DNA from 3 places in the Pantoea sp. CFCC18179 genome. Region 2 is predicted to be linked to each of the others. Evidence: predicted binding sites of a transcription regulator. Region 2 holds the regulator's gene; each other region holds the start of a gene.
What was found. Region 2 encodes Fur, which represses iron uptake genes when iron is present. Its sites were predicted from a motif close to ATAATAATGAGAACNACTATCAA; they were not measured.

Region 1 (10,365 bases), on a different contig from region 2:
CCATACACCTGCTCAATCAACTCAGGCGTAACAATCTCCGCCGGTTTCCCCTCAGCGACAATCTTGCCAGCGCGCATCGCAATCAAATGCGTAGCATAACGACAGGCGTGATTGAGATCGTGCAGCACCACCACCAGCGTGCGCCCATGTTGCTGGTTCAATTTCTGCATCAACTCCAGCAGCTCAATTTGATGGGTGATATCCAGCCAGGTGGTCGGCTCATCCAGCAGCAGCAACGGCGTTTGCTGCGCCAGCACCATGGCAATCCACACGCGCTGGCGCTGCCCTCCCGATAAGGTATCCACAGCTTGCTGCGCCAAATCTGCCACACCGGTTGCCTGCATCGCTTGCTGCACCGCCATTTCATCCTCTTCACGCCAACGACCAAACAGCGCCTGATGCGGATAGCGTCCACGCGCCACCAACTCGGTTACGCTGATGCCCGCTGGAGCATTGGAACTTTGCGGCAGCAAACCCAGACGCCGCGCCACCTCTTTGGTGGGATAACGGGCAATCGCCTCGCCATCCAGCAGCACTTCACCTTTGATTGGCGTGTGTAAACGACTTAGCGTTCGTAGCAGCGTCGATTTACCACAGGCGTTGGGGCCAATAATCACCGTTAGCTCACCTTCGGGGATCGCCACCGACAGATTTTCTGCCACCACTTTTTTGTCGTAGCCCAGCGTCAGGTTATCGCCGCGCAGACGTGAAGGAATATCAATCATTGGCGTCGCGCCTCCCGCACCAGTAAAGCAATCAAGTAAATTCCGCCGAGGCTGACGGTAATCACGCCGACCGGCAATTGATAGGGCAAGAACAGATGCTGTGCGGCGAAGTCCGCGGCGATCAGCAACAGCGCACCACACAGTGCCGCCAGCGGCAATCCACCGCCGAGACGACGGGCAATTTGCGGTGCCAGTAGTGCAACAAATGAAATCGGGCCGACCAACGCCGTCGAAGCCGCGGTTAACACCACGCCAATCAGCATCAGCCACATCCGGCTGCGTTCCACCGGCACGCCGAGCGCGCACGCTGTATCGTCGCCCATCTCCAGCAAACGCATACGTCGCGCCAGTAATGCCGTCAGCGCCAATGCCAGCAACAGCACCACAATCACCGCTGGCGTTTTCGCCCACGTAATGCCGTTGAGCGAGCCGGCGCTCCATAAACCGGCACTCAGCGCCGATTCCAGCGATGCACTGATAATCAGCCATGCATTCAACGCCATTAGCAACGCACGCACGCTGATGCCAACAATGATCAGACGGAAAGTTTCCACGCCGTTACGCCAAGCAAACAGATACACCAACGCCGCAGTCGCGATGCCACCGATTAGCGCCGCGCTGGTCATCGCCGTAATACTTTGATTGAACAGCACCAGCGCCACCAGCACACCGCTGTAAGCGCCAGTATTGAAGCCGAGAATATCTGGGCTGCCGAGCGGATTTCGCAGCAACGACTGGAAAATGGCCCCGCTGATACCGAGCGCGGCGCCAATCAGCAATGCCATCAACACGCGCGGTAAGCGCCATTCCAGCACGATCAGTTTGACGTTGCTGGCACCTCCGCCAGTCAGCATTTGCCAGATCTGTTCGCCGCTGATCGGCAACGCGCCGCGCGTCATCGCCAGATAAGCCAGCCAGCCGCAGGCAAGCAACAGCCATAATGCATGTATCCCGGCGCGGCGCGTCATAAGCCACCTCGCCCTAATTTGCGCCGCACCAGCACAATCAGCATCGGCGCACCAAGCATCGCGGTGACGATGGAAACCCGCAACTCGCCCGCCACCAGCAAACGGCCAATAATATCCGCCGCCAGCAACAAAATGGGCGTGATCAGCGCCGTGGCAGGCAGCATCCAGCGATGATCGTTGCCCACCAACCAGCGGGCAAAATGCGGCGTCATCAAGCCTATAAAGGCTATCGGGCCAACGGCGGCTGTCGCTGCGCCGCACAGCAACGCAATGGCCAGCAATCCCAGCAGTTGCGTGCGTGCCACCCGCGTGCCGAGCGCGGTCGCCATGTCGCCGCCCATGCTCAAACTGTTCAGCGCCTGCGACAGACAAATCGCCAGCACGCTGCCGACCAGTACTGCCGGGAACAAGGTGCGTAACACGGCAAAATTGCGGATATCCAGCGAACCGCTGTGCCAGAAGCGCAAATGATCATAGATGTCGGGATTGAGCAGCGAGAGACCCGAGGTTAATCCTTCCAGCACCGCCCCCAACGCCACGCCCGCTAACGTCAGACGCACCGGATTAACGCGCCCGCCGCCAATCGCACCAGTCATCGCCACCAGCAATGACGCCAGCAGCGCGCCGCCAAAGGCGAAACCAAGCCAATCCGCTGGAGAGTCAGCACCAAATAGCGCAATGCCAATCACCACCGCGAAACTGGCACCGGCGTTGATACCCAGAATGCCGGGATCGGCCAGCGGGTTGCGCGTCAGGCTTTGCATCAATGCGCCAGCCAAGCCCAGCGCGACGCCCGCCAGCAAACCGGCTAGCGTGCGTGGCAGGCGCGCATCGCGCACAATCACACATTCCGCACTGTGACAGGAGGTGGTAAGCGAATGATAAACATCGGGAAGCGGTATCGATTTTGCCCCCAGCATCAGGCTGAGAGCGATAAGGAGCATTAGCAGAATCCCTGAACCTGCCAATGCGCGGAACTGGCGCATAGCGTCTAAACCTTCAATGTTCAACATCGTTACCTGGGTAACGCAATTTGATAATGGTTATCGTTATTACTCGCGTTTAGCTATGTTACCATGACTCGCCTCGCGGATGATGAGGAAAATTGGTGCAATAAGGCGACGACATGAACAAATCCTCCCACTTTATCGATCTCACACTGCTGAAAACCCATCCGGCTTTTCGCGCGGTATTTATTGCGCGTTTTATCTCAATCGTTGCGCTCGGCATGCTCGCCGTGGCGGTGCCGGTACAAATTCAGCACCTGACAAATTCGCCGTTATTAGTGGGATTGGCGGTGACATTAGCCGCGTCTGGCATGTTTATCGGCTTATTAGTTGGCGGCGTATTAGCTGATCGCCATGAACGTAAAAAGCTGATTCTGATAGCGCGTTCCACCTGCGGCTTAGGCTTTATTGCACTGGCGATCAACGCTGCGCTGCCAGACCCCTCATTAATCGCCGTCTATTTGCTCGGTTTCTGGGATGGCTTTTTCGGCGCAATTGGCGTTACCGCGCTGTTGGCGGCGACTCCAGCGTTGGTTGGGCGGGAAAACATCATGCAAGCCGGTGCCATTACCATGCTGACGGTACGCTTCGGCTCAATTTTATCGCCCGCGATTGCCGGGCTGGTGATTGCGCACGGCGGCGTGACCTGGAACTACGCGCTGGCGGCGTTTGGCACGCTGCTGACGGTGTTAACCCTGCTGAAATTACCGACGTTGCCGCCTCCGCCACAGCCGCGCGAGCATCCACTGAAATCGCTGGCGGCCGGCGTGCAGTTTCTGTTTGCCAGCCCGATTGTCGGCATGGTGGCGTTGATTGGCGCATTGGTGACTTTAGCCAGCGCGGTGCGCGTGCTTTATCCCTCATTAGCACCACATTGGTCAGTCAGCGCTGACCAGCTTGGTTTGATGTACGCCGCGGTGCCGCTCGGAGCCGCTGTCGGCGCATTCACCAGTGGCAAGCTGAAACACGCCGCGCGTCCGGGCCAATTGGTGTTGAGCAGCGCAATAGCGGCATTTATCGCCCTCGGCTTGTTCAGTTTGATGCCCAATCTGCCGCTAGCGCTGCTGTGTTTAGTGGCATTCGGCTACTTCAGCGCCATCAATAGCCTGGTGCAATACGCCATGATTCAGGCGCTAACGCCAGACCATTTATTGGGCCGCATTAATAGCTTATGGACCGCGCAGAACGTCACCGGCGATGCGTTGGGTGCGGCGGTAATTGGCGCGATGGGATCGTGGTTGCTGCCCGCGCAGGCCGCCGCTGTGTTTGGCTGCGCGGCGGCGCTGCTTGGCATCGTGATGTGGTTGGTGATGGGACGCTTACGTCGTTACGCTCCGCCAGAGCTAGCGGAACAGCCATCATGATTTAACGAACAGTTTCTCTAGACGCGCGAGCAAATTGCTGGCGCTGTAGTAATCGAGGCGGAACGAATCCACGCCCAGCGAGTAAACCTGCTTACCCTGCACCGCGGCGTTTTGTGCCAGGAACGGATTACTCAGCACCGATTGCGTGGTTTTGTCGTCGGCGGCAAACAGCAGGAAGGTTTTACCAGACAGTCCGCTGGCGACGTTTTCGCCCGATAGCTGAATGATGTCTTTACGCTGCCCCATGCTGTGGCCCTGCTGCACGCTAGCTGGTGGCTTCGCCAGCGTGAAGCCGAGTTGTTCCAGCAACTTGCCCTGCGCCGATGCAGCGGTCCACAGATTGACCGCGCGCCCGTCGCCATTCCACACCATGGCGGAAACCGGCTGCGGTGGCAGCGAGATGGCTTTTTTCAGCGCCATTTCGCGATCGTCGAAGGCTTTGATGCGCTGCGCTGCCTGCACTTCGTGACCGGTGGCTTTGCCTAACAGCGTAACGACATCCTGCCAGCTTTTGTCGTCGTAATTGACCACCAGCGTTGGCGCGATAGCAGAGAATTGATCGGCAAGTTTGATCGCTGAATCGTTGCCGGTAGCGCTGACGATAATCAGGTCCGGCGCTTCAGCCGCCACAGCTTCAGCGTTGGGTTCGCCGATGTAAAGGCGCTTAAGTTGCTGCTGTTTAGCGACATCGCTCCATTGGCGGAAGAAACCCTGATCGTCAGCCAAACGGCTGTTGGGCGCAGTGGCGCCAGACGCAATGACCGGCGCATCAATCGCCAGCAGCGATCCGGTTAAGGTGACGCTGGTGGAAACAATGCGCTGCGGCGCCTGGTTTAGCGTGAGGGTTCCGTTGGCACCTTGCAGCGTGCGCGGCCAACCTTGCTCGGCATGCGCCACGCTGGTGAAAGTCTGGAAAACACACAATAGGGCTGCAATGCCCCAAAAGCCGCATTTATTCATAAGTTTTGGTCCACTTTTTAGCATATTGCCCTGGTCAGCTTGAGTACCCGATTACGCTTAAACGCGGTGGAAATCCCGCGAATGGATTGACACGTTTGCCCAATCGACGTAGGTTACAGGCCAATAATAAAAATGATAATCATTCTTAATAATCTTATCATTTATAGGTGAAAATTATGGTGGAATCTTCCACGTTTGAAAATGCCTGGCTGAAGGATTATTCCGCGTTATGCCGTGGCTTCCTGTTTACCTCGCCGTGGCGCAGTTTGGCGACGCAAGGCTGCTATACCACGATTACCGCGCCGGTCAATGATGCTGCCTCGCTGCACGGTGAGTTCCAACAACAGTTGCGTCAGCACTTTGCGGCGGCAAAAAAACAGGGCATCGCCAATCCGATTCTGGTCGGCGCCATCCCCTTTGATGTCAGCCAACCAGCGGCGCTGTTTATTCCTGAATCGCATCAGATGTTTAACCGCGCCGACCTGCAAAATGCGCTGCCCGCCAATCTCAACGACTTGCCGCAGGTACGCCGACGCGCTGCGGTGCCGGAACACGATGTGTTCGTCAAGATGGTGGCGGATGCGGTGGCTGCCACGCAGCGCGGCGACCTCGACAAAGTGGTGCTGTCGCGCTTGATGGATATCGTTACCGATCAGCCGGTGGATACCGCTGCGCTGATGCAACGCGTGATTGCGCAAAACCCCAATAGCTACCATTTCCATCTGCCGCTGCCACAAGGCGGTGCGCTGATTGGTGCCAGCCCAGAGCTGATGCTGCGCAAGCAAGGGCGCGATTTCAGTTCTTGTCCACTCGCCGGGTCGGCACGTCGCGATCATCGCGATGCTCAGCAGGATCGTGCCGCTGGTGAATCGTTGATGGGTTCGGGCAAAGATCGTCACGAACATAAGCTGGTCACCGATGCCATGCGTGACACGCTGCAAACACGCAGCCGCGTGTTGTCGGTGCCGACCATTCCATCGTTAATCACCACCGCCACCTTGTGGCATTTGGCAACGCAGATCGACGGCGAAGTACGGGATGAAGCAGAAAATGCGCTGTCACTGGCCTGCTTGTTGCATCCAACGCCGGCGCTGAGCGGTTTCCCACATCAACGTGCACAGCAGTTGATTCAACAGCTGGAACCGTTTGATCGTCAGTTGTTTGGCGGCATCGTCGGCTGGTGCGATAGCGAAGGTAACGGCGAATGGGTGGTGACGATTCGTTGCGGCACCGTGCACGGCTCGCGTGTGCGTCTATTTGCGGGTGCAGGCATTGTGGCCGACTCGCAACCCGAATCTGAGTGGCGCGAGACCGGCGTGAAGCTGGATACCATGTTGCGCGCTTTTGGACTGCAATAAAGGAAACCGCATGAGCATTCCCTATACCCGCTGGCCGGATGATCTGGCTGCGCGCTATCGTGACAAAGGCTATTGGCTAGACGTGCCGATGACCGACATTCTGGCGCGCCATCAACATAACGATGCCATTGCCGTAATTGATGGCGATCGCCAAATCAGCTACCGCGAAATGGATACACTGAGCAGCAACCTCGCCGCCGCATTGCAACGTCGCGGCCTGCAAAATGGCGATACCGCATTGGTACAATTGGGCAACGTGGCTGATTTCTATATCACGGTGTTTGCGCTGTTCAAGTTGGGTGTGGCCTCGGTGTTCGCGCTGTTTAGCCATCAACGCACCGAACTCAGTGCTTATGCCGCGCAGATCAAACCGAAATTATTGATCGCCGATCGCAGCCACGCGTTGTTTGCGGATGATGCGTTTATCAGTACGCTGTGCGCAGCGCAGCCTGCGCTGCAACAGGTGATTCTGCGCAATGACTATAAGCCAGAAAACACCCTGGAATCCTTGATGGCGGAAGTGGCAGGTGATTACCACGCCACGCCAACCGCTGCCGATGAAGTGGCTTTTTTCCAGTTGTCCGGCGGCAGCACCGGCACGCCAAAACTGATTCCACGCACCCATAACGACTATTACTACAGCATCCGCGCCAGCGATGAGATTTGCCAGATTACTGCCGAAACCCGCTATCTCATCGCCCTGCCCGCACCGCATAACTTCGCCATGAGTTCACCCGGTTCGCTTGGCGTGTTTTACGCCGGTGGACAAGTGATTTTGGCTGCCGATCCGAGCGCTACGCAGTGTTTCCCGTTAATCGAGCAACATCAGGTCACCGATACCGGTTTGGTACCGCCAGCGGTCAGTTTGTGGCTGCAAGCGATTCAGGAATGGGGCAGCAATAAACAGCTGGCTTCGCTGCAACGCATTCAGGTCGGCGGTGCCAAGTTAGGTGAAACGCTGGCGGCGCGCATTCAATCTGAGATTGGCTGCCAGTTGCAGCAGGTATTTGGCATGGCGGAAGGTCTGGTGAATTACACCCGCTTCGGCGATGACGAGAAAACCATCCTCACCACCCAAGGTCGCCCCATTTCCGAGGATGATGAAGTCTGGGTGGCGGATGAACACGGCAACGCGCTGCCGACCGGCAGCATTGGTCGCCTGATGACGCGCGGCCCGTACACCTTTCGCGGCTATTACAACAGCCCGGAACACAATGCCGCCAGCTTCGATGCCAACGGTTTCTACTGTTCCGGCGATCTGATTGAGATCAACGCCCAAGGCTACATCACGGTGCAAGGACGCGAGAAGGATCAGATCAACCGCGGCGGCGAGAAGATCGCGGCGGAAGAGATCGAGAATCTGTTACAGCGCCATCCTGATGTCATCCACGCCGCGCTGGTATCAATGAATGATGAGTTGATGGGTGAAAAGAGCTGCGCCTTTATTGTCGCCAGCCAACCGATTAAAGCCGTGGCGCTGCGTCGCCATCTACGTGAACTGGGCGTGGCCGAGTTCAAATTACCCGATCGTATTACCTGCGTAGATGCCCTGCCGCTGACACCCGTCGGCAAGGTGGATAAAAAACGTTTACGCCAACAGCTTGCCGATCAACAAGCGCAAGCCTGACCTGCTCCGGAGATTGTAATGGCTATTCCAAAACTCACTGCTTATGCGCTGCCTGCGGCGACCGAACTGCCTACCAACAAGGTGAAATGGACAGTTGAACCGCAACGGGCGGCGTTGCTGATCCACGATATGCAGGCTTACTTCCTCAATTTTTGGGGCGAAGACAGCCCGCTGGTGAAGCAGGTGGTGGAAAACATCGCGCGCCTGCGTGCGTACTGCAAAGCACAAGGCATTCCGGTGTTTTATACCGCTCAGCCCAATGCGCAGAGCGATGCCGATCGTGCACTGCTCAACGATATGTGGGGACCGGGACTGAATAAACATCCTGATCAGCAAAAGATCGTGGATGCGCTCGCGCCGGATCAGGACGACCAGGTGCTGACCAAATGGCGTTACAGCGCCTTTGTGCGTTCGCCGCTGGAATCGATCCTGCAAGAAATGGGGCGCGATCAGTTGATCATTACCGGCGTGTACGCACACATCGGCTGCCTGACTACCGCTACTGACGCCTTCATGCGTAACATCCAGCCATTTATGGTGGCGGATGCGCTGGCCGACTTCACACGTGAAGAACACATGATGGCGTTGACGTATACCGCAGGTCGCAGCGGCAAAGTGGTGATGACCAATGAGCTAATGCCGTTACCGCTGAGCAAAGACGCGTTGCGCGCATTGATTCTGCCGCTGCTGGAAGATGACGAGGTGCCGGAAGATGATGAAAATCTGATTGATTACGGCCTGGATTCAGTGCGTGTGATGGCGCTGGCAGCGCGCTGGCGTCAGGTGCACCACGATATTGATTTCGTTAGCCTGGCAAAAAATCCCACCATTGATGGCTGGTGGGCACTGCTTTCACGAGTGCCAGCCAAATGAGTACGACATTCGATTTCAGTGGAAAGATTGTTTGGGTAACCGGCGCGGGAAAAGGCATTGGTTATCATACTGCGTTGAGTTTCCATCAGGCTGGCGCGCAGGTGATCGGCTTTGATCTGCGTTTTGATCAGGCCGATTACCCCTTTACCACCCAGGTTTTGGATGTGGCGAATGCGACAGAAGTCAAAGCGGTTTGCCAGCGTTTGTTGGCAGATCAACCGCGGTTGGACGTGTTGGTGAACGGTGCCGGGATCCTGCGCATTGGCAGCACCGATGCATTGTCGTTCGACGACTGGCAAGCGTGCCTGACAGTGAATGCCGGTGGCGCATTCAACCTGTTTCAGCAGACCTTGCCGGTGTTTCGCCAGCAGCGCGCGGGCGCGATTGTCACCATCGCGTCTAATGCCGCGCACGCGCCGCGTCTCGGCATGTCGGCGTATGGCGCTTCGAAAGCCGCGTTGCGCAGCTTGTGCCTGACGGTGGGTTTGGAAATGGCGCCGTTCGGCGTGCGCTGTAACATCGTGTCGCCGGGTTCAACCGACACCGATATGCAGCGTAGCTTGTGGCATACGCCAGAAGCCGAGCAGGAGATGATCAACGGCTTCCCGGATCAGTACAAGCTGGGGATCCCGCTGCGTAAGATCGCCAAACCACAAGAGATCGTAGCGAATGTGATGTTCCTCGCCTCGGATCTTGCCAGCCACGTGGTGTTGCAGGATATTGTGGTCGATGGTGGCGCAACGCTGGGATCTTAATAGATGGCAATTTGGAAACGTTCGGTCGATCTTGAAACGCTAAATCAGCTTGGTGACAACTCGCTGGTGTCGCATCTCGGCATCATGTTTACCGTGATCGGCGAGGATTACCTCGAAGCGACGATGCCGGTGGATGCACGAACGCAGCAGCCGTTTGGCCTGCTGCACGGTGGCGCTTCCGTGGTGCTGGCGGAATCGATGGGTTCGATTGCTGGCTATCTCAGCATCGAGGAAGGCAAAAGCGTGGTCGGCATTGAAGTAAGCGCCAGCCATCATCGTGCAGTAAGCAGCGGTGTAGTGCGCGGGATTTGCCGCCCGCTGCACCTTGGCGCGCGCAATCAAAGCTGGCAGATTGAGATTCGTAATGCCCGCGATCAACTGTGCTGTAGTTCGCGATTGACGGTGGCGGTGCTAGATTAGCTATTTGAAAAAGCGCATAAAAAAAGCGGCCATCTGGCCGCTTTCTCGTGGGTGATTAACGCTGGTAAATGATTTCGACGCCTTCGTCGTCCTCTTCGTCCCAGTCATCATCCCAATCGTCGTCTTCTTCCACTTCCTGCGCCGTTTCCATCGCTTCACGGTGATAGTCATCCCACATGAAGGCGACTTTCTCCGGCTCTTTGGCTTCTTCTTCGGCTTCTTTTGGATTCTCGATGATAAAGCTCATCACATCCCAGCAAAGATCTTTCACGCCATCATGGCTAGCCGCAGAAATCAGGTAGTATTTC
Region 2 (10,365 bases):
AGGCGAATTAATTTGTCTTTACACTGCGCATCGTGGTGAAAAGTGTCATCAAGGTACCGGGCGACGGGATAATAAAATCAACTCGCGCCACGGCAAAACGCCAGTCTCATAGGGGGAGAATAAGGTGAGTATTTTAGGATATCTGCAAAAGGTCGGCCGCGCACTGATGGTGCCGGTAGCGACTCTGCCGGCAGCGGCAATCTTGATGGGTGTCGGGTATTGGATTGATCCAGATAGCTGGGGTGCAGGTAATGCGCTGGCAGCACTGTTAATCAAATCGGGCTCGGCGATCATCGAAAATATGTCCGTGCTGTTTGCCATTGGTGTGGCTTACGGTATGTCAAAAGATAAAGACGGTGCTGCTGCATTAACCGGCTTCGTCGGCTTCCTGGTGGTGACCACACTGTGTTCACCGGCTGCGGTTGCGATGATTCAGAAAATGCCGGTTGAGCAAGTGCCTGCCGCGTTCGGAAAAATCAATAACCAGTTCGTGGGTATTCTGGTCGGTATTCTCTCCGCAGAAGTGTATAACCGCTTCAGTCACGTTGAGCTGCCAAAAGCGCTGTCGTTCTTCAGCGGCCGCCGTTTGGTGCCGATTCTGGTCTCCTTCCTGATGATCCTGGTGGCGTTCATCTTGATGTATATCTGGCCGATCATCTTTGGTGGCCTGGTTAACTTCGGTGAACACATTCAGAAGCTGGGTTCTGTCGGCGCAGGCGTGTATGCCTTCTTTAACCGCTTGCTGATCCCGGTTGGTCTGCATCACGCGTTGAACTCGGTATTCTGGTTCGACGTAGCGGGCATCAATGATATTCCTAAATTCCTTGGCGGTGCGCAGTCTATCGCTGATGGTTCTGGTATCCCGGGTATCACCGGTCGTTATCAGGCTGGCTTCTTCCCAATCATGATGTTTGGTCTGCCTGGCGCTGCGCTGGCAATCTACCACTGTGCGCGTCCAGAAAACCGCGCCAAAGTGGGCGGTATTATGTTGGCTGCGGCCTTTGCTGCCTTCTTTACCGGTATTACTGAACCGCTGGAATTCTCCTTCATGTTCGTGGCGCCGGTGCTGTATGTGATTCACGCTGCGTTAACCGGTCTGTCCGTGTTCATCGCGGCAAGCATGCAGTGGATTGCGGGCTTCGGCTTCAGCGCCGGTTTGGTGGATATGGTGCTGTCAACGCGTAACCCGCTGGCAGTGCATTGGTGGATGCTGATCCCACAAGGTTTAGTGTTCTTCGTTATCTATTATGTGGTGTTCCGTTTCACCATCAAAAAATTCAACCTGATGACACCGGGTCGCGAACTCTCTGCGGGCGATGAAACTGACGGTTATGACGTTAATGTTGATAACAGCGGCAATGGCGAAAGCCAAACTGAATCGCTGGCACGTCGTTACATCGCTGCGATCGGTGGTTCAGACAACCTGACTCACATCGATGCTTGTATCACTCGTCTGCGTTTGAATGTAAATGACTCTGCGCTGGTCAATGAAGGTGTTGCCAAACGCCTAGGCGCTTCAGGTGTGATTCGTCTGAACAAGCAAAGTGTGCAGGTGATCGTCGGTACTCAGGCTGAAAGCATTGCTACTGCAATGAAAACGGTTCTGAGCAAAGGCCCAGTTGCCGCCTCGGCAGCAGCGCCAGCCGTAGCTCCGGTAGCAGCAAAACCACAGGCAGTGCTGAATAGCGAAAAAGCCGTTATCGCAACATTGTTGGCTCCGGTCACCGGTGAAGTGGTAGCGCTGGAAAATGTGCCTGATGAAGCTTTTGCCAGCAAAGCGGTCGGCGATGGTTTAGCCATCAAGCCAACCGATAAAATCGTGGTGGCACCAACTGCCGGTACCGTGGTGAAAATCTTCAACACTAACCATGCTTTCTGCCTCGAAGCAGAAAATGGTGTCGAGATCGTGGTTCACATGGGTCTGGATACCGTGGCGCTGGAAGGTAAAGGCTTCACGCGTCTGGTAGAAGAGGGCGCAGTCGTAACCGCAGGTCAGCCAATCCTGGAAATGGATTTGGATTTCCTCAACGCTAATGCGCGCTCAATGATCAGCCCGGTTGTGGTTAGCAACAGCGATGATTTCGCCGGTCTGAATTTACTGGCCAGCGGTTCAGTAGTGGCAGGTCAAACCCCGTTGTATGAGGTTAAAGGCTAAGTCCTTGTGATTGACCCAGAAGGCAGGAAGCAATTCCTGCCTTTTTTGTTTTAAAACGACCAACAAACGGTTGTTTCCCTCCTGCGCTTTGTGGATCATACTCCGTTACTTCGTGGTACAAATCACCCGTTATAGTTTTTGAGGATTTTGAGATGAGTGAGGCTGAAGCCCGCCCAACGAACTTTATTCGTCAGATCATCGACGAAGATTTGGCGAGCGGTAAGCACAACAGTGTGCATACCCGTTTCCCGCCTGAGCCCAATGGTTACCTGCATATTGGCCATGCGAAATCTATCTGCCTGAACTTTGGTATTGCGCAAGACTACCAAGGCCAGTGCAATCTGCGTTTCGACGATACCAACCCAGTGAAAGAAGATCTGGAGTTTGTCGAATCCATCAAGCGTGACGTGCAATGGCTGGGCTTTGAGTGGAGCGGCAACATTCGTTACTCCTCAGACTATTTCGATCAACTGTTCAACTATGCGGTTGAGCTGATCAACAAAGGATTGGCTTACGTTGATGAACTGTCTGCTGACGAAATCCGTGAATATCGCGGTTCGTTGACTGCACCGGGCAAAAATAGCCCGTATCGCGATCGCAGCGTGGAAGAGAACTTAGCGCTGTTCCAGAAGATGCGCGATGGCGGCTTCGAAGAAGGTAAAGCCTGCTTGCGTGCCAAAATCGACATGGCTTCCAGCTTTATCGTGATGCGCGATCCGGTGCTGTATCGCATTAAGTTTGCCGATCATCATCAGACGGGCAGCAAATGGTGCATCTATCCGATGTACGATTTCACCCACTGCATTTCGGATGCGATTGAAGGCATTACGCATTCACTGTGCACCTTGGAATTCCAGGACAACCGTCGCCTGTACGATTGGGTGTTGGATAACATCACTATTCCAGTGCATCCGCGCCAGTACGAATTCTCGCGCCTGAATCTGGAATACGCGGTGATGTCTAAGCGTAAACTGACGCAGTTGGTGAGCGAGAAGGTTGTTGAAGGTTGGGACGATCCACGCATGCTGACTGTTTCCGGTCTGCGCCGTCGTGGTTACAGCGCGGCTTCAATCCGTGAATTCTGCCGCCGCATTGGTGTGACCAAGCAGGACAATATCGTTGAGATGGCGTCTTTGGAATCATGCATTCGTGACGATCTCAATGAGAACGCGCCGCGCGCCATGGCGGTAATGGATCCGTTGAAGGTGGTGATTGAAAACCTGCCAGCGGGTCACGAAGAGATCCTCACCATGCCGAATCACCCAAGCAATCCGGAGATGGGCACGCGTGAAGTGCCATTCAGCCGTGAAGTGTGGATTGATCGCGCTGACTTCCGTGAAGAAGCCAACAAACAATACAAACGTTTGGTGCTGGGTAAAGAAGTGCGTCTACGTAATGCCTACGTGATTCGTGCCGAGCGAGTGGCGAAGGATGAAGAAGGCAACATCACCTGCATTTACTGCACCTGTGATGTGGATACCTTGAGCAAGGATCCGGCGGATGGCCGCAAAGTGAAAGGTGTGATCCATTGGGTTTCCGCTATTCATGCACTGCCAGCAGAATTCCGCCTGTACGATCGTCTGTTCAGCGTGCCAAATCCTGGAGCGGCGGAGGACTTCCTCACCACCATCAACCCAGCTTCACTGGAAATCAAGCAGGGCTTCGTTGAGCCAGGTTTGCGTGAAGCTGCGCCAATGGCAGCGTATCAGTTTGAACGCGAAGGCTATTTCTGTTCTGACAGCGTCTACTCGCAGCCATCCAAATTGGTATTCAACCGTACCGTTGGCCTGCGTGATACCTGGGCAAAAATCGGCGATTAATTGTTTTTGTTTCTAGCACCATAAGATAACGAAAGGGCGAGCAATCGCCCTTTTTTATTGCCTGCATTTGGCCTCAAACAACCATTTATGCTGATTCGCTAATAATGTGCTAATTGCCTTTCTTGCGACTATTCTGACTTTAGCAAAATTAATCCATTTGCCAGTGTGAAAAACTTTTTTTCAGGTAGGCTATGCGCTCTCAGACGTTGCTCCGCGGGTTATCGAAGGAAGAAAAATGACAAGTCTCGCTCTGGAAGCCAAACACAGCGTGGTGGTTTTACATCAGCTTATCGAACGTATTTTTAACCAGGCAGAAGGTAGCGATGACAGCATTGATCTGTTTTTATCGCACTTTCATCCCGAATTTAAAATGGTGACGCCGCAAGGCAAACAGATGGACATCCATGAAATGGAAACGCTGTTTCGCCAGTTGCATGGTCAACGCGAAGGGATGCGCATTGCCACCAGCGAGCATGCCATCATTTCGCAGCAAAGCCAGGAAGTGACAATTCAGTATCGTGAATTGCAGATGATGAATGGCGTCAATCAAACTCGCATCTCATTGGCGGTGCTGGATTGCAGCACGCCGATTCCGCGTTGGCGCTATCTGCAAGAAACCTTCGTTGCCTAATTCAGACGTAAAAAAACCGGCTTAAGCGCCGGTTTTTTTATACTGCATAGCACACTCGATTATTTATCGTGGAGCGTATCGTCTTCGCGGCAGTCTCCCAGAGCACAGTGACCATACAAGTACAGGCTGTGGTTGCTGAGCTTGATACCGTGGCGAGTGGCAATTTCACGCTGACGCGTTTCGATTGATTCATCGCTGAATTCGATAACCTTGCCACAATCCAGGCAAATCAGGTGATCGTGATGATGCTGCTGAGTCAGTTCAAATACGGATTTACCGCCTTCGAAGTTATGACGGGTTACGATGCCCGCGTCGTCAAACTGGTTAAGAACGCGATATACCGTTGCCAGGCCAATCTCTTCGCCCATATCGATCAGGCGTTTATACAAATCTTCCGCACTGACGTGATGGGACTCGGGTCCGGGTCCCTGAAGCACTTCCAGAATTTTCAGTCTGGGGAGAGTGACTTTCAGGCCAGCCTTCTTCAATGCGGAGTTGTTGTCAGTCATGCGGATATTGTCCTGTTACTTTGCTAGTCACTTACGGCGCAGGGGCCTTGAATGTTTAGGTCAACGCGCATTCTCATTTGCGTCTCATTATAGAACTCAAGCAGTGAAATGAAAACCAAGGCAACGTCCTTAATCACCATTAGCGGTAAGGATAATGTCTCTAACGTCTTCAAGACGTTTGGTTTTTGGATTCCATTTCACTCAGCCTCATTCTACTGCCAGAGGAATAAGCGGATGACCATTGCGGGTATTCTACAGATTTGCGGGGAAAAGTTAAAAAACCGTAGCTATTATTTTTATAGGAAATTCCGTTGCCCGATGTGAGTCAGCGCCCACATCGGGAAGAGAAGGGAATTAGGCTTCGATAATCTCTTTCAATTGCAATTCGTCAAAGATTTGCTTCACCCACTTCTCAACACGGTCGTTGGTCAACTCTGGCTGACGATCTTCGTCAATCGCCAGGCCGAGGAAGTGTTTGTCATCCGCCAAACCTTTCGACGCTTCGAAATGATAGCCTTCGGTTGGCCAGTGACCGACGATCACCGCGCCGTTTGGCTCAATGATGTCGCGAATGGTGCCCATCGCATCACAGAAGTACTCGGCGTAATCTTCCTGATCGCCACAGCCAAACAGCGCAACCAATTTGCCGTTGAAGTCGATCTCTTCCAGCGTCGGGAAGAAATCATCCCAATCGCACTGCGCTTCGCCGTAATACCAGGTTGGAATGCCCAGCAGCAGGATATCGAAGGCATCGAGATCTTCTTTGGCGCTCTTAGCAATGTCATGCACTTCGGCGACATCTTTACCCAGTTGTTTCTGGATCATTTTTGCAATGTTTTCAGTGTTGCCGGTATCGCTGCCGAAGAAAATGCCTACGATTGCCATGAGTTAGGTAGCCTCTTAAATCCTGAGTGTGGAAGTCAGTCAATTGACTGCACAGATATGCGAATAATAGCAGACCGGGAAAAAGCGCGGAACTTGTAAAGCCACGACATTTGTTCCTGCGTGCGGTCTGCGCGCGTTACGACAGTTTGAGCTGCGCCAGCAGCATTTGTTCAATCAATTCGCTGCGGCTGATGTTTTGCTGGTCGGCCAGCGTGCTCAGCGCATCAACCGCCTCGCTGGACATTTTCAGCTCGACACGACGCAGCCCACGCACTTTATCGCGCTTGAGCTGATTACGTTTGTTGATACGCAATTGTTCATCGCGCGTCAGCGGGCTGGTTTTCGGGCGACCAGGACGCCGCTCGTCTGCGAAGAGATCAAGCGTTGTACGGTCTGTTTGTTCTTTTGCCATGGTTTGTAAAACTGAGTGGGCGCGAACGGCGGAAAGGCGCTGCGCGATTAAAACATTATCGGCCCGACCGCGGCGAAAATATCCGCGGCAAATTTTTAGCGCGACATCATACTCCAGCGCCTTCCCTGACGCCAACCCTAAAGCATAGACAGCAAGCTTTTGCTTTTACAGGTTAAAAAAACGTCGAACCGCGCGCAAAACCGCATCAGGTTTCTCGGCGTGCACCCAATGTCCCGCGCCGCTGATCACATGTGCGTGCGCTTGCGGGAACTGGCGAAGCAGGGCGTCGCGATGCTGATTATCCAGATACGGCGAATCGCCACCGCGAATAAACAACGCCGGATGCGGCCAGGCCGGGACCTCTTGCCAGCCTGAAATGGTGCTGTAGTTGTCCCATAACACCGGTACATTGAAGCGCCATTCGCCATCGGCGAACGATTTCAGGATGAACTGGATTACACCTTCTTCAGCAATATGCTGGCGCATCACTTCAGCGGCTTCACTGCGACGCGTTACGCCCGCCGCGCTCACTGCGCGAATGGCGGCAAAAATTTCATCGTGGCGACGGGTTTGATAATCGACGGGTGCGATATCGATCATTACCATTTTTTCAATGCGTTGCGGGGCAATCGCGCTGAGCGCCATGGCGATCTTGCCGCCCATCGAATGGCCGATCACGCCAGCACGCTCAATATTGTGCGCATCCAGCGTCTCAACGATATCTTGCGCCATGGCGGCGTAATTCATCACTTCACTACGTTCAGATAAACCGTGGTTGCGAACATCAACTTGCAACGTCGGGCGTGCATCGCGCACACCGCGTGCCAGCACGCCAAGGTTATCAAGGCTGCCGAAAAGGCCATGAATTAACAGAATCGGCGTGGCATTTGCGGGAGATTGTTCAGTTTGCAGACGGGCGTTCAAAATCATGGCTAAAGTTCTTACGGTTGTGACCTTGGCTTAGGTTATCATGGATTCACCTGTCCAGCAGTCAGGCCGGTGGGCATTAGGGCATATTCCGACTTTTGCCCGGAAACGTTGCCAACGCTATCGGCTGCCACGGATTTAACTTTATAATCCTTATGTTAGAGCCCGCTCACGTTTTGCACAGCTGAATTTTGCTAAAGCCGTTGCATTAATGCGTGGTTCTGTCATTTGCCAGAATCGTACGGAAAAAGATGAAAACGATTGAAGTTGACGAAGAACTCTACCGTTATATTGCCAGCCACACGCAGCACATTGGTGAAAGCGCCTCTGATATTTTGCGCCGCATGTTGAAGTTCACCGCCGGTCAAAGCGCACCAGCTGCGCCTGCCGTGGGTGCATCAGTGAAAGAAGCACAACCTGCCAGCCGTGAAGCGCGTCCTCAGGATCGCGTGCGTGCGGTGCGTGAACTGCTGCTTTCCGATGAATATGCCGAGCAGAATAAGGCGGTTAACCGCTTCATGCTGGTATTGTCAACGCTCTATCGTCTTGATCCAGCAGCATTTGCTGAAGCCACTGCCTCGTTGCAGGGCCGCACCCGCGTTTACTTTGCGGGTGATGAGCATACGCTGCTGCAAAATGGCACCCATACCAAGCCGAAGCATGTTCCCGGCACGCCGTACTGGGTGATCACCAATACCAATACAGGTCGCAAATGCAGCATGGTGGAACACATCATGTTGGCTATGCAGTTCCCTCAGGAACTGACAGAGAAAGTTCGCGGCACCATTTAACTGAAGCGTCAGGGAGAAGCGCCAATGGCCAATCACCCCCGTGCTGGGCAGCCTGCTCAGCAGAGCGATTTGATTAACGTTGCACAATTAACCTCGCAGTATTACGTCCTGAAGCCCGATGTGGCCAATGCGGATCATGCGGTGAAATTTGGCACTTCAGGCCACCGCGGCAGCGCGGGACGCCAAAGCTTCAACGAACAGCACATTTTGGCGATTGCGCAGGCGATTGCTGAAGAGCGCAAAAAGAATGGCATCACCGGCCCGTGCTACGTTGGTAAAGACACGCACGCGCTGTCTGAACCGGCGATTCTGTCAGTGCTGGAAGTATTGGCGGCGAACGGTGTTGATGTGATTGTGCAGCAGGACAACGGTTACACGCCAACGCCTGCAATCTCAAACGCCATTCTTGAGCACAACAAACGCGGTGGCGCGCAGGCGGACGGCATCGTGATCACGCCTTCGCACAACCCACCGGAAGATGGCGGGATTAAATACAATCCGCCAAACGGTGGTCCAGCAGATACCAACGTGACCAAAGTGGTAGAAGATCGCGCTAACCAACTGATCAAAGGCGAGCTGAAAGACGTGAAACGTCTGCCGCTCGATCAAGCATGGGCGAGCGGCCACATCGTGGAGCAGGATCTTATTCAGCCGTACATTGAAGGTCTGGCGCAGGTGATTGACTTCCCGGCGATTCAGAAAGCTGGCCTGAAAATTGGCGTCGATCCATTAGGCGGTTCAGGTATCGCTTACTGGCAGCGCATCGCTAAACACTACAAACTGGATCTGACCATCGTTAACGATGCCATCGATCAGACTTTCCGCTTCATGCATCTGGATAAAGATGGTGTGGTGCGTATGGACTGCTCATCGGAATGCGCGATGGCCGGTTTGCTGGCCTATAAAGACAAATTCGATCTGGCATTCGGTAACGATCCTGATTACGACCGCCACGGCATTGTTACGCCAGCCGGTTTGATGAATCCGAACCACTATCTGGCTGTCGCGATCAACTACCTGTTCCAGCATCGCCCTCAGTGGGGCAAAGACGTTGCCGTCGGTAAAACGCTGGTATCCAGCGCCATGATCGACCGCGTAGTTAATGACATTGGTCGCAAGCTGGTGGAAGTGCCGGTTGGCTTCAAATGGTTTGTTGATGGCTTGTTCGATGGCAGCTTTGGCTTCGGCGGCGAAGAGAGCGCGGGCGCATCCTTCCTGCGTTTCGATGGCTCAGCCTGGTCAACCGATAAAGACGGCATCATTCTGTGCCTGCTAGCGGCGGAGATCACTGCGGTGACTGGCAAGAATCCTCAGCAGCATTACGACGAATTGGCCGAGCGCTTCGGCGCGCCAAGCTACAACCGTCTGCAAGCACCAGCAACGTCCGCGCAGAAAGCCGCGCTGTCGAAGCTGTCGCCAGAGATGGTCAGTGCTGACACGCTGGCGGGCGATCCGATTACCGCACGTCTGACCGCTGCGCCGGGCAATGGCGCGTCAATCGGTGGTTTGAAAGTGATGACGGAAAACGGCTGGTTTGCTGCGCGTCCTTCAGGCACTGAAGACGCTTACAAAATCTACTGTGAAAGTTTCCTCGGCGCTGAACATCGTCAGCAGATCGAGAAAGAAGCGGTTGAGATTGTTAGTGAAGTGCTGAAAAACGCCTAATCGCACTGCGAACAGAAAAGGCCGCTTAGCGGCCTTTTTTTATGGCATAAAACGATAGCCAATGCCGGTTTCTGTCAGCAAATGGCTGGGCTGAGTGGGATTCGCTTCCAGTTTCTGCCGCAAATGCCCCATGTAGATGCGCAAATAATGGCTGTGTTCGACCGCGTTCGGTCCCCAAACCTGATTAAGTAACTGACGTTGCGTCAGCACTTTTCCTGCATTATTCAGCAGCAAACTCAGCAAGCGAAATTCGGTCGGTGTCAGATGCACTTCTTGTTCATTACGCAGCACACGTCGCGCCGCTAAATCCACACTCACTTCGCCAAACTTCACGATCGGTTCTGGCTGCTCACGTTGATGACGACGCAGCGCCACACGCACGCGCGCCAGCAATTCACCAATGCCAAACGGCTTGGTGAGATAATCATCCGCACCGGCATCCAGCGCATCAATCTTATCCTGCTCATCGCTGCGCGCTGACAGCACAATCACCGGCATGCTGCTCCATTGGCGCACTTCGCGAATAAAATCATTGCCATCACCGTCCGGCAAACCGAGATCGAGGATCAC
Region 3 (10,365 bases), on a different contig from region 2:
CCGGGTTTGAAAATCTTGTCACCCTGCTGAATTTCTTCAAGTTTAAACCAGGCACGCGAACGTAACCCTTTTTTCTGTGCTTGCAGCACATATTTATCGCTAAAGTGTTCCTGAAGCCAGCGACTGGAACTGGCCGAACGCTTTTTACCCGTCATAATTTTTCCAATTAAATCGTCATCGTAGCGATAAATCAGCACGCAATGGTCGCGTTGATTTGGCGATATACCCGAGATGGCGGTAGAATGAACCGTTTTCAATCCCTGAGTAAGCAAAAAATACGATGAATCTGAGTACCAAACAAAAACAGCACCTGAAAGGCCTTGCCCATCCGCTTAAGCCGGTTGTCATGCTGGGCGGTAATGGCTTGACCGAAGGCGTGCTCGCCGAAATCGAACTGGCGCTCGAGCATCACGAATTGATCAAGGTAAAAATTGCCTCGGAAGATCGTGAAACCAAGCAGCTGATCGTTGACGCAATCGTACGTGAAACCAAAGCAAGCAACGTACAGGTCATCGGCAACACGCTGGTGCTGTATCGCCCTGCTAAAGAGCGCAAAATCACTCTTCCGCGTTAATCATGCCTTTAAAGGCGGCGACGGGCAAAGAAAGTGCCACGCTCCTGCATGGGATAAAAGGCCGCAATGCGGCCTTTTTCCTTTCTTTACAATATGCAGCGACATATTTCAAAGCGTAGCAATATCTTAAAGGTATTCCACCTTCAGGACTTCATATTCCACTTTCCCGCCAGGCGTATTCACGATAGCAATATCATCGGCTTCTTTACCGATCAAACCACGCGCCATCGGCGAATTCACTGAAATCAGGTTCTGCTTGAAGTCAGCTTCATCGTCACCCACGATGCGGTAGGTGAACTCTTCATCCGTATCCAGATTGAGCACGCTCACCGTTGCGCCAAAAATCACGCGGCCGGTTTTCGGCATTGCAGTAACATCAATCACTTGCGCATTAGAGAGCTTAGCTTCGATCTCCTGAATACGACCCTCGCAAAAACCTTGTTCCTCGCGAGCCGCATGATATTCGGCATTCTCTTTCAAATCGCCGTGCTCACGGGCTGTGGCGATGGAGGCGATAATGCGCGGACGCTTCACGGATTTCAGTTCGTTCAGCTCTTCGCGCAGCTTCTCAGCGCCTTTCAACGTCATCGGAATCTGATTCATTTTTGGCTCCTCGTCATCTATCCTGGTTAACGGCGTCATCCTGACCGGTGACAGCAGAAAACAGCTTCTGCGGCGCGTTACCTCTTTTCACAAGCAAAAGAAGCCTGACCCGGAAAGCTTTCCGGGTCAGGTTCGGTTTTGCATTTTGATACGTATTTTACCCCAGAGTTCCCTGTGGGTCATCGTTTACTTTGCACCGTCCGGGGACGTAGTATTGACGCCTTCACCCGCTAGTTACCGCGAGATTATGCGATTTTCACGACTTGTTACCGGACTAACCTGTGCGTTTATGCTGCAGGCACAAGCAGCTCCCGTTGAAGAATACATGCAGTATTTGCCCGACGGCGCAAACCTGGCGCTGATGGTACAAAAAGTCGGCGCATCCACTCCGATCATCGATTACCACGGCAAACAAATGGCGCTACCGGCCAGTACCATGAAAGTGGTCACGGCATTGGCAGCATTACTGGAACTCGGCCCTGACTTCCGTTTTCAGACCACCATGGAAACCAAAGGCGCGATCAGTGATGGCACGCTGAATGGCGATTTGGTGGCGCGCTTTGGCGGCGATCCAACCTTAAGCCGCCAGGATCTACGCAATATGGTCGCCGCGCTGAAAAAGCAAGGTATCAACCATATCAAAGGCAATTTGGTGGTCGACACCTCCGTATTTGCCAGCCACGACATGGCGCCGGGTTGGCCGTGGAATGACTTAACGCAATGCTTCAGTGCACCGCCGGGCGCGGCTATCGTTGATAAAAACTGCTTCTCAGTTTCGCTGTACAGCGCCAATACGCCGGGCGAAAACGCCTTTGTGCGCATCGCGTCCTATTATCCGGCGCATATGTTCAGTCAGGTGCGCACCATTGGACGTAACAGCGGCGATGGACAATATTGCGAGCTGGATGTCGTGCCTGGTGAACTCAATCGCTACACCTTAACCGGCTGTATGCGTCAACGTTCAGAGCCGTTGCCGCTGGCGTTTGCGGTACAAGATGGTGCGGCGTGGGCCGGTGAGATTCTCAAAGCCGAGCTGCGTGCCGCCGATATCGATTACAGCGGGCATTTAGTGCGTCAGTCGCAAGTGACCTCGCCGGGCACGGTGCTTGCTTCAACGCAATCGCAGCCATTGCATAATTTGCTGCACACCATGTTGAAAAAATCGGACAACATGATCGCCGATACCGTGTTCCGCACCATTGGCCACCACTATTTCAACGTACCGGGCACCTTCCGTGCTGGTTCTGATGCGGTGCGACGTATCCTGCGTGAAAAAGCCGGCGTTGATCTCGGCAACAGCATTCAGGTTGATGGTTCTGGTTTGTCGCGTCACGATTTGATCGCGCCGGACACCATGATGCAAGTGCTGCAATACATCGCCAAAAACGATGCAACGCTCGACTACATCTCGATGCTGCCGCTGGCCGGTTACAACGGCACGCTGCAATATCGCGGCGGTCTGCACGAAGCCGGATTGGATGGTAAAGTGTCGGCGAAAACCGGTTCACTGCAAGGCGTCTATAATCTGGCTGGATTCATCACTACTTCGAGCGGCGCGCGCGTGGCTTTCGTGCAGTTCCTGTCCGGTTACGCTGTGCCACCGGAAGATCAGAAAACGCGCCGCATTCCGCTGGTACGTTTTGAAAGCCGCCTCTATACGGATATCAACAAGAACAACTAATGAAACTGCTGATAGTTGAAGATGATGCACTGTTGCAATCGGGCCTTGCGCAAGCGTTAACTGCGCAAGGTTACGCCATTGACTGCGCCACCACCGCGGCGGAAAGCAACGCGTTGCTGCGCAGCGGCCAATACAGTTTGATCGTGCTCGATCTGGGTCTGCCGGATCGTGATGGTGCATCATTGCTGCGTCAATGGCGCCGCGATGGCATCGCCGTACCGGTATTGATTCTCACGGCGCGCGATGCGCTCGAGGATCGCGTCGATGGTTTAGATGCCGGCGCCGATGATTATCTGGTGAAGCCGTTTGCACTGGTTGAGTTACAGGCACGCGTGCGGGCGCTGATTCGTCGCTATCAAGGTCACAGCGATAACCTGCTGCAACAAGGCGATCTGACGCTTAACCTGAGTTCGCAGCAGGTGTTGCTGGAAAGCATTCCGCTGGAAATCACGCCGAAAGAGTTCGCGCTGTTGACGCGTTTGCTGATGCGCGTGGGTCAAAACGTGCACCGTGAAACCTTGCAACAAGATCTGTATAGCTGGAACGACGATCCCGGATCCAACACACTGGAAGTTCACGTCCACAATCTGCGCCGCAAACTGGGTAAAGATCGTATCAAAACCGTGCGCGGCGTCGGCTACCGTTTGGAAATTCGCGAATGAACAGCATGCGTCAGCGGTTACTGATCATGCTGGCGCTGATTCTCCTCACCTGTCAGGTGATGAGCGCCGTGTGGCTATGGCACGAAAGCCGCGAACAGATCAGCTTTTTAGTCAATGAAACCCTCTCTGCGCAGGCGCGCAATGAACGCGTGGAAGGCGAAATTCGTGAGGCCATCGCCTCGCTGTTATTGCCTTCACTTGTGATGGTCGCGCTGACCTTGCTGCTGTCATTCTGGGCGATCAACTGGATCATCCGTCCTCTGCGATCGCTGCAAGATAGCCTGGCACATCGTTCAGCCGATAATTTAACACCGCTGCCGATCTATTCTGAAATGGATGAGATCGTGGCGGTAACGTCGTCGATCAACCAACTTTTCTCGCGACTCGATCACACGCTCCAGCAAGAACGCTTATTCACCGCCGATGCGGCGCATGAACTGCGCACCCCGCTGGCAGGATTGCGCCTGCATCTTGAATTGCTGCATCAACAAAATGTGCCGCAAAGCGAAATGCTGATTGAACGCATCGATCAGTTGATGCACACCGTTGAGCAGTTGCTGATGCTATCACGCGCCGGGCAAGCGCTGGCGGGCGGCCATTACCAGCAATTGTTGTGGCAAAAAGACATCATGCATCCGCTGATACCGGAAATGGCCGAGCTGTATCAGCAGCGTCAGCAAACGCTGCATTGGCCTCAGAGCAAAGATGTGCCGCAGCAAGGCGAAGCGGTGTTACTGCGTTTGATGCTGCGCAACTTGCTGGAAAACGCCTCGCGCTACAGCCCGGAAGGCAGCGAAGTGACGGTGAAAATGCAGCAGGATAAGCAACAAACCATCATCGAAGTATGGGATCACGGGCCTGGCATTGATGCTTCGGCGGCTGAAGAGTTAACTCAGGCGTTTCGTCGGCGCGATCAACGTTATGGCGGCAGCGGCTTAGGTTTGAACATCGTGCTGCGCATCGTGCAGATGCATCGCGGCAAGTTGGAACTGATTAATCGTGAAGAGTGCAGCGGACTGATTGCCCGCTGCACGTTACCGCATCAACTGATTGGCTAAATGCCGTTAGAAGTGGGTATTCAGGCTCATGTAATAGGTACGGCCTGATTCGTTGTAGGTATTCGCTCCCGCGCCATACAGATAGGCACCGGTCGTCGCATTGCCGGTGGTTTGCGCATTGCCTTCACGGTAATGGCGCTTATCAAACAGGTTATCAATGCCCAACGTCACGCTGGCGTACTTGTTGATATCGTAGGTGCCGCTCATACCGATTATTGAATAAGGGCTGACTTTATCCGCCGCGCTGCCGGTTACCGGCTGACCTTTGTAATCATACTTCTTCGGCGTTTGCGTGCCGTACCAGGTCAAGGTAGTTTGCAGCGACAGATCCTGCGTCGCCTGCCAGCTCAGTGTCGAGTTCAGCGTGTATTCAGGAATCACCGATAAACGATCGCCGGTCTCTTTGTTCTTGCTTTGCAGCATATAGGTGAAGTTGTTATTCCACGTCACGCTGTCTGAGAACGGTACGTTTACGGTACCTTCCAGCCCTTCCACCACCGCTTTCGGTACGTTTTCCCATTTATAAATATCGGTGGTGCCATTTGAGGCTTTGCCCGATGGCGCATAACCCGCTTCGATCTTGTTGCGATAATCATTGCGGAACCAGGTCAAGCCCGCCTGATAACCTTCATGCTTCCACTCCAGCCCAACTTCTTTGTTGATGCTGTTTTCGCCTTTCAGGTCTGAGTTGCCTTGCAGATAACACGCGCCGGTGCTGGCGGCACAACCCTGGCCGTTGCTGTACAGCAAATAGTTCGGGTTGGTTTGATACAGGCTTGGCGCTTTATAAGCACGTCCGATGCCCATCTTCAGCGTGAAGTCATCGCCCAAACCTTGCGACAGGTTGAGCGACGGGCTCCAGTTGTTGCCAACAATCGAATGATGATCGAAACGCAGGCTTGGCGTCAGCATGGTGCTGTCGGTCAGCTCCATATTGTCTTCGGCAAACAGCGAGAAGATTTCTGCCTGTGAATACGGGCTGCGACCGGTATTCGAGATGCCCGGCACCGCACCGTAATTGGCTGCCTGAGTCGTCGATGAAGGATCTTTCATCTGCTGCTGGTTCCATTCGGTGCCCAGCGTAGCGGTTTGATTGATCAGCCATTCGAACGGAATGCTGACTTCGCTGTGCAGCAGCAAATCATCCAATTGAATGGTGTTGAAACCGCTATTGGAGAAGATACCTTCGGTACCGCCCGCCAATCCTTCGTTAATGCGGGTGTTACGGGTTTTCTCGTAACGCGCGTAAGTGTTGGTGCTCACGCCGTTGTCCCATGCACCGGTCCACTTCAGCGCCACGTTTTGACGATACAGGCGGTTGGTTTCATCGCCATACAGACTTTTCACCAGCGCGCTGGTGTTGGTGTTTTGAGTATCGCCAGCATACAAGTTGCCCTGGCGGCTGTAACCCGCTTGCAGCTCCAGCGTTTGCATCGGCGCAAATGCCCAGCTGAGTAAGGCATTGATATCTTTATTAACCGAACCTTCACGACCCGATGGATAACTGCCCGCATAGCTGCCGGTACGCGCCGCCGCATGCCCTTCGTTGATGTCATACGCATCGGCCTGGGTTTTGGCTAAACCGCCGTACAAACGGAAATTGAAATCATCGCCCAGCGGACCTTCGAGGCTGAAGTTGGTGCGTTTGGTCGCCCCTTCCGCCTTGTGTTCTGGCACGTTGTAATAGGTGTTCCACGAACCGTGCCACTGCTGGTCGGTCTGTTTTTTGGTGATGATATTCACCACGCCGCCCGCCGCGCCGTTACCGTAACGCACTGCGGCCGGTCCGCGGATCACGTCGATATGATCGATCATCTCCGGCGGCACCCAGTTGGTATCGCCACGCGTATCACGCTCGCCACGCCAGCCTAAACGCACCGAGTTACGGCTGGTGATTGGCATGCCATCCACCATGATCAAGGTGTTTTCCGGCCCCATACCACGAATATCGATCTGGCGATTATTGCCGCGTTGGCCGCTGGTCGAGTTACCGGTTAGGTTCACGCCCGGCATAGTACGGATGATTTCCGACACATCGCGTGCAGGCGGATGCTTTTTAATTTCGTCGGCGGTAATGGTCGAGACGCCCGGCGCTTGCAGGTTTTGCTGCTGCGCAGTAACCATCAACGTGCCGCCGTCGGTGGAGGATGTTTCGCTGCTGGCTGAAGTCTTGCTGGAAGAAGTGTCTGCTGCCCAAACGCTGCTGGAAAGCAGTGAGGCGCTGAGCCCCAGTTCAATCAGAATGGCTAATGATAAGCGTGAATAATTTTTCATTTTTGCGTTCCTGGATGGCCAGTTGAAGCGGTTGGATGCGTAGCTGGCGAGCCGGTAAGAAGATCCCTGTCCATATCGCGCCGCGTTCCAAACCCTTCAAACCATCCGTAGCGCAACCTTACCGAATGGGTAAGTGTTGGGCGGAACAGGCGTGCTCTTTTGAGCGCAGCCACCCTATTGCAAATGCAAATAATTATCAATAGTATTATCCATCAAGCTTATGTAAATCTTCGCGACAACCGCAACTGGCAGCCCTATGACCTGGCGAAATGATGTAACCGGCAGTGAAGCCTGGTGGCAGGCGCAACAATCCCAAGGCATTCCCCGTATTGAGTTAGCTGAAGATGGCCAGTGTCAGGTCACCTTCTTCTGGCGCGACCCGCAGGGGGATGAAAGACAATCGGCGACGCAGCGCGTATGGATCAACATCACCGGCGTGACCGATCACCACCAGCGCCGCCCACCGCAATCGTTGATGCGCGTCTCCGGTACCAACGTGTGGTATTGGCAAACCTCGCTGCCCGCCAATTGGCGCGGCAGCTACTGCTTGATGCCCGATCAACAAGCCACGGACTTTTCCGGCGAAGCGGACATGGCCAATTTGCGTAACTGGTGGCGCGACAAATTCCCCACAGCACAAGCAGACCCGCTCAATTCGCTGCGCGGCTGGTCCGGCGGTCGTGGCATGAACGTATCGCCGCTGCATCTGCCGCAGGCACCCGATCAACAGATTTGGCAAGCGATCGACAACGGCAACGCGCCGACGATGCCTTTACAGGAAATTGAGTGGCATAGCGCGATTCTCGGCAATAGCCGCAAGGTATGGATCTACACCAGCGGCGAAGCGGATGCTACACAGCGCCCGCTGGCAATTTTGCTCGATGGGCAATTTTGGGCGCACAGCATGCCGATCGCTGGACCGTTGCAACAGCTCACTGATGAAGGTCAGTTGCCGCCCGCGGTGTACGTGTTTATCGACATCATTGACCGCGAACATCGCAGCCGTGAACTGCCGTGCCATGCCCCATTCTGGCAAGCAGTGCAGCAAGAATTGCTGCCGCAGATTGCCCGCTCCACGCCCTATCGCCAGCAAGCCGACAGCACCGTGGTTGCCGGGCAAAGTTTTGGCGGCCTCGCGTCAGTCTTTGCCGCGCTGCACTGGCCGGAAATCTTCGGCAATGCGCTTAGCCTTTCTGGTTCTTTCTGGTGGCCGGAACGCGGCAATCCGCACGGCTGGCTTTTACAGGCGCTGGAGAGCGGCCTCGCACCGCGTTATCCGCTGCGTTTCTGGCTGGAAGCCGGCAAACGCGAAGGCTTGATTTTGCAAGCCAATCAACAGCTGCAACAGCGACTGCACGCGGCCGGTTATCAGGTGAATTACCTGCCGGTAGAAGGCGGCCATGACGCGCTCTGCTGGCGCGGCGGCCTGCTCAGTGGCTTACAAGCGCTGTGGCGCACAACGGAGCAACCATGTCCGAATCTTTGATGAATCCTCATATGACTGACCAACAAACCCTGCCATTAGTGGCGGCACAGCCCGGCATCTGGATCGCCGATCAATTAACGCCGCACCACAACGCCTATGCGGTAGCGCATTATGTTGAATTGCGTGGCGAGATCGACAGCGCCTTGCTGGCTGAGGCCATCGTCGCGGGCATGCAGGAAGCCGATACGCTCAACATGGCGTTTGGCGAGATTGAAGGCGAAGCGGTGCAGTGGTCACAGCCACAAAATTTTCATCCGCCGCAGATTATCGATCTGCGCGACGAAATGGATGCCGCCACCACCGCGCGCAACATGATGCGCGACGACATGAATGGCGATCTACGCGTACTCAGCGGCGCAAAACTGTGGCATCACCACGTGTTCCGTCTCGATGATCAACATTGGTTCTGGTATCAGCGTTATCACCATTTGGTGGTAGACGGTTTCAGCTTTACCGCGCTGACACGCCGCATCGCCAATTTGTATAGCGCGGCGCTACGCCAGCAAGCCGCCGAGCCAACGCCGTTTATTCCGTTCAGTGAAGTGGTTGAAGAGTATCAGCGCTATCGCGAATCGTCGTCGTATGCGCGTGACGGACAATTCTGGCGTGACAAAGGCGCAGCGCTGCCCTCACCGGCTTCGATTTCGCCACTGCCGCTGGCTGGACAACATGCCAGCACCGATTTGCTGCGCCACAGCGTCACGTTGGATCGCACCACCTTCCACACGCTGACGCAGCAACATCCGCAATCCAGCGCCGCCGATCTGGCTTTTGCGTTGGTCGCTCTGTGGCTGGCGCGTCTCAGCGGTCAAAACGACTTTGCGGCGGGCTTTATCTTTATGCGCCGCATCGGCTCGGCGGCGTTGTGTGCTACCGGCCCGGTGATCAACGTGCTGCCGATGGCGGTGCATTACGATCCGACGCAACCGCTCAGCGCGCTCGCCGCACAACTGGCGGGCGAAGTGAAAAAGATGCGCCGCCACCAGCGCTATGATGCGGAACAGGTGCAGCGCGATCTGGGGCGTCTCGGCGATGGCGATCCGCTATATGGCCCAGTGATCAATTTGAAGATGTTTGATTATCAACTTGATTTCAATGGCGTCGAAGGCATCACTCACCAGCTGGCTTCCGGGCCGGTGCGCGACTTAGAAATCGCGATTTATATCAGTGAACACGGCGAGTTGACACTGGAGTTGCTCGCCAATGCCGAGCGCTATAGCGAAGCCACTTTGCAGCGCCATGCCAGCCGCTTTGCACTGTTGCTGGAACAATTGGCCGAACAGCCACAACGCCCGTGCGGCGAGCTCGATCTACTCACCGATGAAGAGCATGCACAGATCGCGGACATCAACCAAACCGCCTATCCGCTGCCGCCGGAGACGTTAGCATCGTTGTTGGCTAAGCAAGCTGAACGCACGCCGGATGCGCCAGCATTGGCCGATGAACATCATCAATTAAGCTATCGCGCAATGCAGCAGCAAGTGTTTGCACTGGCAGCCGATCTTACTGCTGCCGGTGTGCAGCGTGGCGATATCGTCGCGGTTGCCCTGCCGCGTTCGGTGCAACTTTCGCTGGCGTTGCAGGCGATTGTGTCGCTCGGCGCTGCGTATTTGCCGCTGGATACCGGCTATCCGGATGAGCGTTTACAGCTAATGCTGGAAGATGCCACACCGAAAACCCTGATCACTTGCGCGGCACTCAGCGCGCGTTTTAACGCCATTGCAGCGGTGCAGCAACAGCATTTTGATGCGCTGTACAGCAACCTCAACGCCACGCCGCCCGCCAGCGCGCCGACGCCACAAGATGGCGCCTACATCATTTACACCTCGGGTTCGACCGGACGGCCAAAAGGCGTGCTGGTTGGCCATGAAGCCATCGTCAACCGCCTGCTGTGGATGCAGGATCACTATCCGCTGCAAGCCGATGATGTGGTTCTGCAGAAAACCCCGAGCAGCTTCGATGTTTCAGTGTGGGAATTCTTCTGGCCGCTGCTGGTTGGCGCGCAATTGGTGATGGCGCCGCCCGAA

Region 1: the regulator Fur is predicted to act here: its motif matches at 2,727-2,749, upstream of fepD (Fe(3+)-siderophore ABC transporter permease).
Region 3: the regulator Fur is predicted to act here: its motif matches at 7,036-7,058, upstream of fes (enterochelin esterase).

The regions. Positions count from the first base shown of each region.
Region 1 is NZ_JBNBPM010000004.1:267,305-277,669, reverse strand. It holds gene ACPUC7_RS10815 (ATP-binding cassette domain-containing protein) at 1-725, opposite strand, end outside; gene fepG (iron-enterobactin ABC transporter permease) at 722-1,693, opposite strand; gene fepD (Fe(3+)-siderophore ABC transporter permease) at 1,690-2,679, opposite strand; gene entS (enterobactin transporter EntS) at 2,820-4,064, shown strand; gene fepB (Fe2+-enterobactin ABC transporter substrate-binding protein) at 4,059-5,024, opposite strand; gene ACPUC7_RS10790 (isochorismate synthase) at 5,201-6,382, shown strand; gene ACPUC7_RS10785 ((2,3-dihydroxybenzoyl)adenylate synthase) at 6,393-8,009, shown strand; gene ACPUC7_RS10780 (isochorismatase family protein) at 8,028-8,882, shown strand; gene dhbA (2,3-dihydro-2,3-dihydroxybenzoate dehydrogenase) at 8,879-9,637, shown strand; gene ACPUC7_RS10770 (hotdog fold thioesterase) at 9,641-10,057, shown strand; gene cgtA (Obg family GTPase CgtA) at 10,113-10,365, opposite strand, start outside.
Region 2 is NZ_JBNBPM010000005.1:140,915-151,279, reverse strand. It holds gene nagE (N-acetylglucosamine-specific PTS transporter subunit IIBC) at 131-2,155, shown strand; gene glnS (glutamine--tRNA ligase) at 2,308-3,975, shown strand; gene ACPUC7_RS11995 (hypothetical protein) at 4,211-4,606, shown strand; gene fur (ferric iron uptake transcriptional regulator) at 4,666-5,115, opposite strand; gene fldA (flavodoxin FldA) at 5,470-6,000, opposite strand; gene ybfE (LexA regulated protein) at 6,137-6,412, opposite strand; gene ybfF (esterase) at 6,578-7,342, opposite strand; gene seqA (replication initiation negative regulator SeqA) at 7,591-8,130, shown strand; gene pgm (phosphoglucomutase (alpha-D-glucose-1,6-bisphosphate-dependent)) at 8,155-9,795, shown strand; gene kdpE (two-component system response regulator KdpE) at 9,835-10,365, opposite strand, start outside.
Region 3 is NZ_JBNBPM010000004.1:279,696-290,060, reverse strand. It holds gene rlmE (23S rRNA (uridine(2552)-2'-O)-methyltransferase RlmE) at 1-155, opposite strand, end outside; gene yhbY (ribosome assembly RNA-binding protein YhbY) at 281-574, shown strand; gene greA (transcription elongation factor GreA) at 701-1,177, opposite strand; gene dacB (serine-type D-Ala-D-Ala carboxypeptidase) at 1,425-2,858, shown strand; gene pmrA (two-component system response regulator PmrA) at 2,858-3,520, shown strand; gene pmrB (two-component system sensor histidine kinase PmrB) at 3,517-4,578, shown strand; gene ACPUC7_RS10830 (TonB-dependent siderophore receptor) at 4,585-6,852, opposite strand; gene fes (enterochelin esterase) at 7,109-8,338, shown strand; gene ACPUC7_RS10820 (enterobactin synthase subunit F) at 8,323-10,365, shown strand, end outside.